Regions from separate parts of the Chryseobacterium indologenes genome, predicted to be linked through region 1. Evidence: riboswitches for the same ligand, from Rfam matches in the RefSeq annotation. Region 1 holds a riboswitch; each other region holds the start of a gene.
What was found. A riboswitch is a leader RNA that binds a small molecule or an ion and turns the genes downstream of it on or off. The one in region 1 is predicted to bind S-adenosylmethionine.
Positions count from the first base shown of each region.

Region 2: linked by a shared signal. The riboswitch ahead of DYR29_RS17185 (SusC/RagA family TonB-linked outer membrane protein) and the one ahead of DYR29_RS14285 (TonB-dependent receptor plug domain-containing protein) in region 1 are both predicted to bind S-adenosylmethionine.
Region 3: linked by a shared signal. The riboswitch ahead of DYR29_RS17950 (alpha/beta fold hydrolase) and the one ahead of DYR29_RS14285 (TonB-dependent receptor plug domain-containing protein) in region 1 are both predicted to bind S-adenosylmethionine.

Region 1 covers NZ_CP074372.1:3,168,550-3,171,835, forward strand. The annotation lists gene DYR29_RS14285 (TonB-dependent receptor plug domain-containing protein) at 1-1,999, opposite strand, end outside; SAM riboswitch class I at 2,094-2,199, opposite strand; gene DYR29_RS14290 (alpha-amylase family glycosyl hydrolase) at 2,469-3,286, opposite strand, start outside.
Region 2 covers NZ_CP074372.1:3,805,534-3,808,819, reverse strand. The annotation lists gene DYR29_RS17185 (SusC/RagA family TonB-linked outer membrane protein) at 1-1,651, opposite strand, end outside; SAM riboswitch class I at 1,735-1,833, opposite strand; gene DYR29_RS17180 (type II 3-dehydroquinate dehydratase) at 2,078-2,485, shown strand; gene pckA (phosphoenolpyruvate carboxykinase (ATP)) at 2,584-3,286, opposite strand, start outside.
Region 3 covers NZ_CP074372.1:3,961,999-3,965,284, reverse strand. The annotation lists gene DYR29_RS17955 (ACT domain-containing protein) at 1-284, opposite strand, end outside; gene DYR29_RS17950 (alpha/beta fold hydrolase) at 284-1,228, opposite strand; SAM riboswitch class I at 1,295-1,401, opposite strand; gene DYR29_RS17945 (MGH1-like glycoside hydrolase domain-containing protein) at 1,590-3,286, shown strand, end outside.

The sequences.
Region 1 (3,286 bases):
TTCCGGCAAGATTCATATTCAATTTTCCATTCCCGAGAATCCAATCATAAGAAACCACTACATCTACTCCTTTTGTTTCTGTATCAATAGCATTGGCGAAAAATCTTCCGCTTTCTACCTTAAACTGGTCTAACCTTGAATCTGTAATATTGCTGGTAACCACAATTCTGTCTTTCACTTTAATCCAGTATCCATCTATGGTGATCGTCAAGTTGTTTAAAGGTTTCAGCGTAAATCCAGCACTCGCATTGATAGAAGTTTCCTGTTTGAGCTTATCAAATCCAAGAATTCTGGCAGCTTCACTATCGTTACTGAATATTCCTTTGGTAACAATCTTTGAGCCGGAAGTAGAGATATCCGCGTATGAGTTATTGAAATACTGCTGCTGAAGCGAAGGCGCTCTGAACCCCGTTCCAACCGCTGCTCTTATTGCATAATTTTTTACGAACTCATATCGGACGGCAAGCTTTCCATTCAAGGTATTTCCGAAATCTGAATAATTTTCAAATCTGGCAGCCGCATCAATATTCAGTTTTTTATCTAAATCATACGAAACATCCGCATACACGGCCGTTGAATGTCTGTCTTTTTTCAAGGCATTGTTTGGAGAAAATCCGATAAAGGATTGAGAACCACCTGCACCAAGCACTGTCGATCCTTCAGTGGCAACATTTCCATTGATGTCATATTGGGTATAAGAAGCTTCATCCCCAGCTTTGATCTGGTATTGTTCAAATCTGAATTCTCCCCCGAAAGCAATATTGAATTGTTTTATATTTTTTGAAACATCAAGATTAACAGTATTCTGAAGGAAGCTATGGGCTCCTGCATAAAACCGGGTTGGAGATTTTGCTCCCAGGGAAGCATTATTGGTATTGCTTACGTTATAATTGAAGGTATTGCTGCCGAATGTATTACTTATGTCAAACAGCCAGTCATTGACATTATATTTTGCACCTACAGCATAGGAAATATCATATACCTGAGATCCAAGAGTGGCCTGAAAACCATTCGGATAAATGGATGAAACTACATTAGACTTTTCGCTCGGCAGTCTTCTGAAACCAAAGCCTTTTCCTTCTTTAATACTAAAGCCTCCGAAAGAATATACTTTAAAATTATCATTAAAAGGGTATTCTGAATTGAAAAACAACTGTCCCTGTCTAATTTGGGCATCTCCGATCTGAAAATTGAAATCATCACGGGTTAATCCTCTTTTTTCAATTTCTGCATCATCCGCAGCTCTGGCAGCTTTTACGGCTTCAGCGTCACCTGCAAATTCATAAGCGAAATTATCTCCGAAAATATCTAAATCGTGATTTTGAGTTCTAGTAGTTTTTCCTCTGTGGCTTAACTGCAGGGAAAGGTTGATATACCCGTCTTTTTTTCCTAATGAAGTTCCGTAATTGACTCCCGCCTGGTAAGTGTCTCCATCATTTCTCCCGGTCAATCCGTAAGTAAGGCTTGCTGAAGCTCCTGCATTTTTTTTAAGAATAATATTGATTACTCCTGCAATGGCATCAGACCCGTATTGTGCTGCTGCACCGTCTCTTAACACTTCTATTCTGTCAATAGCAATGACAGGAATTGTGCTCAGATCTGTTCCTACAGAACCGTTTCCCACGGTATTCTGATAGTTGACCAAAGAGGTTGTATGTCTTCTTTTCCCGTTAAGCAATACGAGAACCTGGTCGGGACCCATTCCTCTTAAAGTTACAGGATCAATATGTTCTGTACCATCAGAAGCAGACTGCCTCACTGCATTAAAGGATGGGATCACATAATTCAGAAGATCCTGAGCCGTCATTTGCGGAGAACTCCTTTGGATTTTGTCAATATTGATAACATCTACAGGAACCGGTGTTTCCAGTTTTGTTCTTTTGACATTACGGTTTCCAACGATGATAATATCTTCGATTTGTTTTCCTTTTTCCTCGTTTTCCTGAGCAGCAGCCAAAACGGCCCCAAGCAATAATACCGCTGTACTTAATTTTTTCATTTTTGTTCTTGCCAATTAATAATAACAGTCTGACGGATATTTCCGCAGATATACAAGACTTCAAGAAATGGAATTCATATAAGAATATTGACTTCACTTATCTCCCCCTCAGGGTTGGAATTAGCACCTTTACACTTCTGGAATCATGCAGGTTGCTAAGGTTTCTTTGGGCCAAATCCCTCCACCTTTCTTGATAAATCTACTGCAAAAGTAGACTAATTTTTTAAATATACAAAAAAGCAGATCTGCTGTACTGCAAATCTGCTTTATTATTTTATAGAACTTGTGTAAAGTTTTATTTTTGAAACATTAAGATGATATTAAGACGATAAGAGTATTAAGATAAGCTTCGCTTTAAGCTTAAAAATCAGAATGATTCATCTTAACTACACTTTATTTCTTAAATCCTTCTTAATGGTTTTAATATATTCAACATTTTTATAAGTCTAAACAACTTCATAGTTTATTTTTATTTGATCATCATCTTTTGAATGGCAGTTCCTGTTTCCGATTTCAGCTGAACCAGATAAGTTCCTGCAGGATAGCTGACTTTCATTTCATAAGTTCCGTTTTCTTTATTTAGCTTGAATGAATCCAGCTTTTTACCGGTCATATCAAAAATCAAAATTTCTCCGTTTTTCGCTTTATTAAAAATTAATTTTGCGACTCCGTTTTGTATCGGATTATCCGCAATCTGAAGCGATAATTTATGTACAGCGTTTGGATCTGTTGTTGACAGAGTACCTGCATAATTTCCGAAAATTCTGAACTCTCCCGGCTGTAAAGTTATCGGAGTTGTGGTAGAAGCTACATTCAGGATATTATCATCCATCAGATTCTGCCATTGCCCTGTGTAAGGAAAGTAAGGAACAACATTTTTTGCAGAGGTATCATAATTAGCCAATACCACTACATTTTTTATTCCGGTTGTTATAGCCTGATCATACAGATAAATTCTCGTAATCAATCCATTTGGATCATTAGTCAGGTTATTGGATTCTATACTGTACGTTTTAGTTTTAAAAATCTGATGGGTATTTCTGATCGTAATTATTTTAGCCCATGTATCATACACGGCTTTTCTGTTTACGTTTGTATCATAGTTTAAAGTGAATGCAACAGGCTTTTCATCGGTTCTGCACCCGTTGTTGATGGTACCATCCGCACATCTGTTGATACTGAACTCATATCCTAATTCCCCAAACTGCCAGATCATTTTCGGGCCGGGAATGGTAAAGAAAGTCGCTCCGAAAGTCTTCATTCTTTCAAGAGCAGTATTAAGATTTT
Region 2 (3,286 bases), 640 kb from region 1:
CATACTCTACCTTTCCAAGGAAACTCAATAAGCTTAATTTATTACTGTTTCCACTGAAACTTCCCAGTAGAGAAGCTGCATCCGGCTCATAGTAATAAGGCAGTGAGAACTGACTTCTTGTTCCTGAAATAGTTTGATAATCGTATTTATAGAATTCATGTCCTGCCAGAGCATTTACGTGGTGCTTCCCAAATTTCTTATCGTATGTCAGAATATTGCTGGTTGTATAAGAAAGTGTTCTGGTATTGGTTTTCGTTACTGAACCTCCAATCTCAGCGCCTTGTCCCAGCAACGGATTTGAATAATAATGTCCGTTATAATTCACCAAATCAACAGAAAAACTCGTTTTGAATTTCAACTCCGGTAAGAAAGTGAATTCCATGAATCCTTTTCCTGAGAAGTTATCTTCTTTATTTTCGTTTTTATCTAATGGCAATGTTGCAGCTGCATTCTGATTCTGAAGTGCATTGGTAGGTCTGTACTTTCCAAAATCATAAATCGGGTTACCGTCTGCCCCTAAAATATAGCTTCCGTCTTCATTTCTTTCATAATAAGGATAAAATGAAGGAATAAATCTAGCAGCATTGATGATATTGCTGGCCTTAGAATCTGAAGAAGTCGGCGCTTGTTGAATGCTGTTTGTGTAACTTAAGTTTACCCCAACATTCAGCCATTTTTTTACTTCAGAATTGATCTTTAATCTGGTATTGTATCTTTTAAATCCTGATTCAATCGCCATCCCTTTATCATCCAGATATCCCAATGAAAAGAAATAATTACTTTTTTCACTTCCTCCGCTGATATCAAGATCTACCTGATTTCTTGAAGCCACTCTCTGCAGAATATCTCTCCAGTCATCATTCCAAAGTGGTGATGCACCGGGTAATAATTTCCCATCTGTTCCTACAGGTTTCGGATATGCTGTTCCATATGGATTGATCCCAAGAGTAGAGACAAGGTTGTCTGTTGCCATTTGCGCAGCCTGCTGAGAAGATACTTTTCCAGACTGGTATCCGTTTCTCAAGGCTTCCCAGTATAATTGAAAGTATTGGTCTGTACTTACCTGTTCGTAATCTTTTACAGCTCTTCCGGAAAATCCCTGACTGATATTAAAATTAACTTTTGCTTCTCCTTTTTTACCTGATTTTGTGGTAATGATGATAATCCCGTTTGCTCCTCTTGACCCATACAACGCACTCGCTGTAGCATCTTTCAAAACACTGATGGATTCAATATCACTTGGGCTTATAGAGTTAATATTTCCGTCAAAAGGAATTCCGTCTACCACATATAACGGATCGCTGGAAGCACTTATTGAACCAATCCCCCTGATCCGGATGGTAGAAACCGCACCAGGCTGTCCCGATGCACTCGTTGTCTGAATCCCGGCAACCTGCCCTTCCAATGCCTTGGTTATATTGGTTACAGGTCTGTTATTGATCTTATCACTTGAAATTGTAGCAACGGAACCGGTATAGCTGTTTCTTTTAGCTTTTCCATAGGCTACGACTACAACTTCATCAATTTCTTTTTCATGAAGGCTATCCTTTTTCGGCTTGGAATTCTGTGCATGTACACCGGTAACTCCAAGAAAAAATGCAGCAACCGGAGGAATCCAGGCTTTAGCAGAGAATAGGTTTTTGCTAATCATAATCAATTTTATTTATCATATATTAAAATTTTGCCCTTTGCAGAAAAGTCAGCAAAGGGCATCGATAAATACGATTAACCAATTGCTTATTTTTCCTTAAAAGGCTGAACGTAACACCTTGCCCAATGGGTAGGTTGTCAAGATTTCATAGGGTCAGTTCCCTCCATCTTTCTTTATAAGCCGATCGAAATATGGTTGCAAAGCTAAAAACTTTTAGTCTACAAAACAAGTAGACTTATTATTTTTTCATGATAATTTTTCAAAAATTAACATAAGATTTTAATAAAACCCATTACTGCAAGGAGTTGTAGTTATTATCATTTTATCAAACATGACAAATATCATTATTAATAATTCAATTCAATAAAAGTCAATCTATGCTGAAATTTCTGATCATTAATTAAAAAAAGTTTCTAAATTTATAGTATGAAAGTTTTGATTATAAACGGACCTAATCTCAACCTGTTAGGCACTAGAGAACCTGAAATCTATGGAAATGTTTCTATGGAAAGCTATTTGGAAATTTTAAAATCCGAGTTTCAATCTCATGAATTAAAATATTACCAGTCAAATATTGAAGGGGAACTTATTAACAGACTTCAGGAAGACGATTTTGATGCTGTAATAATTAATCCGGGAGCTTTTACCCATTATTCTTATGCAATAGCTGACTGCTTGAAAAACATTAGAAAACCAAAGCTTGAAGTTCACATCAGCAATATCTACAAAAGAGAGGAATTCAGGCAGAAGTCTGTAACGGCAGCAAATACGGATGCAGTTTTATCTGGTTTTGGGATGGATGGGTATAGGTTGGCTTTATTAAGCTTGAAGTAATTTTTCGGCTTATATTCTTCCTATAGATTGCACAGCAGATATAAAAAATAAAAAAGCCTCATCAATGATGAGGCTTTTTTGTATGCTATTAATAACTATTAGATAGTTTGTTCCTGCAATTGAGGTCCTGAAGCAACTAATTTCTTACCTTCTTCAGTATCACAGTACTGCTCAAAATTTTTGATATATCTTGATGCAAGATCTTTTGCTTTTTCTTCCCATTCTGAAGCACTCTCATAGGTATCTCTAGGATCTAAAATACCTGTAGAAACGTTTGGTAACTCAGTTGGAATCTCAAGGTTCATGATTGGAACCTGAGTTTTAGGAGCATTATCGATAGAACCGTCAATGATTGCATCAATAATTGCTCTTGTATCTTTCAGAGAAATTCTCTTTCCAGTACCATTCCAGCCTGTATTTACTAAATAAGCTTTAGCTCCGTGCTCCTGCATTTTACCGATCAATGTTTTAGAATACATTGTTGGGTGTAATGTAAGGAATGCTTCACCAAATGCCGGAGAGAAAGATGGCTGAGGTTCAGTAATTCCTCTTTCCGTTCCTGCTAATTTTGATGTATAACCGCAAAGGAAGTGGTATTGAGCCTGATCTTCATTCAAGATTGAAACCGGAGGAAGTACTCCAAATGCATCTGCAGAAAGATAAACGATCTTCTTCGCATGACCAGCCTTAGATGGCAATACAATTTTGTTGATATGATAAATTGGATAAGAAACTCTTGTATTTTCTGTGATTGATCCGTCTGTATAATCTGCTAGTCCATTGTTCACAACAACGTTTTCA
Region 3 (3,286 bases), 790 kb from region 1:
GAAACATTATTGATACTGTAGATCTGGGAAACTTTTCCAGATTTTCTTTCTGCTTCAAATTCATCAATAAGACAAGCGACTGCTTTTTCGGCATCAATTTCCTGAACCAGAATAGAAATTCCGTTTTCTATGGCTTGCTGAGAGATTACTCCCACACTGATACGCGCTAAAGTAAGCGCTTTAAAAATTCGTCCGTCAATCCCGATTTCTCCCAGGAAATCTTCTCCTTCAAATTTGACGATTGATCTGTTCTTCAAAAATTTTATTTCGTTAGCATTTTTCATTACTTCTGTAAAATGTTTTTAATGATATTATTTAATTGTTGATATTCCATTAGGAAGGCATCATGCCCGTGTATAGATTGGATCTCGTGATAAGAAACATTCTTATTTTTCTCTTTTAAGTTTTCAAAACACATTCGGATTTCAGAAGCCGGGAAGAATAAGTCTGTATCTACGGAGATCATGTGCATTCGTGCCTGTATGTTCTCTAGTGCTGTTTCATCAGCATTTATATTCATCAAGAGATGATTCATCAGTTTGTATGCTTTTAAACTAAACCTTTCGTTTAGCGCATTACCATGATAAACCAACCAGTCTTCTGATTCCAGACGTTGTTTTTCCTGGTTATATTGGTTTTGAAATCTGTCATTGAGCGACTGTGGCGTTCTGTAACACAACATAGCATGAATTCTTGCTTTCTGTAGCGGTTCGTCTTTATCATTCAATAAAAATTTCTGAACCAGACATTGTGCATGAAGCCAGTCGTGTGTCCTGTAATCACAGGCTATAGGAATAAATATTTCTGCGAGATCCGGCTGCTTGGCAAGCATTTCCCAGGCAATTCCTCCTCCCAGAGAGCCTCCAATAATGGCATATAGGTTTTTGATATGTAAAGCTTCAAGCCCTTTCAAAAATATCGCTGCGATATCTGAAGGGGTAAAATCTTCATAGTCTTCAATTAAAAAATCGTCATAGCCGTTTCCGGGTATATTGAAACACAGAACAGTGTATTGATCAGTATCAACAATCTGATTTTCTCCCACCAACTGTTTCCACCAGCCTTTTTCTCCGGATACCTCTGAGTTTCCGGTAAGTGCATGATTGATTAAAATGATGGGTGCTGTAAACAGATCTTTCCCAAAAAGCTGATAGCTTAACGGGATATGGTATTCCTTTTGGGAATTGGTTTGATACGAAAGATTAATATAGTTTAGTTCTGTTTTCAATTCTATTATATTTTTATACAAATACAATTGAAAATGCCACAGGAAATGGCTGAAAAGAACTTCAGTAAGTTATCTGTCCAAAATACTTTGGTAGAACGTAGCACCTTCTTTGCTTGCGCAAAGGGTTGCTAAGGTTTCATAGGGTCTAATCCCTCAACCTTTCTTGATAACATTTTCAATATTTAAATGAACGAATGGTGCAAAGGTAGTTCTTTTCTTTTAATTTCAAAAAAAAATTATTTTAATATTTTAAAAAGCCCTTAAATACAAGTATTTCAAGAGCATATTAATAATTGTTCAGATGAAAAAAATTGGAATTATTTTTCAAAAAAACTAACTTCGTATGGAAAAATGATGAGATATGAGCGCCGAAAAAGAAAGATTACAAGATACCAAATGGAAAAACTGGGGCCCGTATGTAAGTAACCGGCAGTGGGGAAATGTACGTGAGGATTACAGCTCAAACGGGAATGCCTGGGATTTTACCAATCATAATAACGCTGAAAGTTATGCGTACCGCTGGGGTGAGGAAGGCATCGCCGGAATTTCTGATGTAAAACAGTTATTCTGTTTTGCTTTTTCATTTTGGAACAGAAAAGATAAAATGGTAAAAGAACGGTTCTTCGGATTGAGTAACCCTCAGGGAAATCATGGTGAAGACATCAAAGAAATCTTTTATTATCTGGATAATACACCCACTCACAGCTATATGAAAATGGTGTATAAATACCCGATCAACGAGTTTCCTTATGATGAACTTCTTGCTGAAAATGGAAGACGCAGTAAAAAGGAACCGGAATATGAGATTTTCGATACCGGAATTTTTTATAATGATGAATATTTTGATATTTTCATTGAATACTGTAAAGCTGATCACAATGATATACTGGCCAGAGTAACCGTCTGCAACCGAAGCCAGCATGATGCACCTATTGTCGTAGCACCTACTGCATGGTTCAGAAATAATTGGAAATGGGGGTATAACACTTATAAGGCAGAGCTGAATGCTTCTCATGACGGAAGTATCAATATAGGACACGACAGCATTTCGATCAAAAAAGTCTATTCGCGAAACACAAATGCACAAAGTGTATTCTGTGATAACGAGACAAATACCTCTAAGCTTTACGGAACTCCTAAAACAGAGAATACTTATTTCAAAGATGGCATCAATGATTTTATTATTCATCAGGGAGATACTGTAAACCCTGAAAAAAGAGGAACAAAAGCATCTTTTCTGATTGATGAAATAGTGGGTGCAGGAGAATCTAAAATTTTTGAATTCAGATTAAGTCCTGAGGAAAATGATGACCCTTTTGAAAACTTTGATGAAATTTTTAATACCCGACAGGCTGAAGCGGAAGAGTTTTATCAGGAAATTCAGAATGATACGGTAAATGAAGATGAGAGAAATGTTCAGCGACAGGCTTTTGCAGGACTTCTTTGGAATAAGCAGTTCTATCACTACAATATCGGAAAATGGCTGAAAGGTGATCCGAACTTTGAAGCGCCGAGAAATTTCAGTGAATACGTAAGAAATACGGAATGGAATCATCTTCACAATAAGGATATTATTTCTATGCCTGATAAATGGGAGTATCCATGGTATGCTACCTGGGATCTGGCATTCCACTGTGTTCCTTTTTCTATTATTGATGCAGAATTTGCCAAAGGACAGCTTTTATTGCTTACGAAAGAATGGTATATGCATCCCAACGGACAGCTTCCTGCCTATGAATGGAATATGAGTGATGTAAATCCACCAGTACATGCATGGTCCTGCTTCCGTGTTTTTAAAATTGATGAAAAGAATAATGGGAAGCCGGATTTATTATTTTTAGAAAAAGTATTTCAAAAGTTACTGCTGAATTTTACTTGGTGGGTGAACAGAAAGGATAAAAACGGAAAAAATATTTTTGGAGGAGGCTTTCTTGGTCTCGATAATATTGGTGCTTTTGACCGGAATATGGAATTAAAGGACGGTCAGCATCTTGAGCAGGCAGACGGAACAAGCTGGATGGCAATGTATGCACTGAATATGATGCGTATTGCAATGGA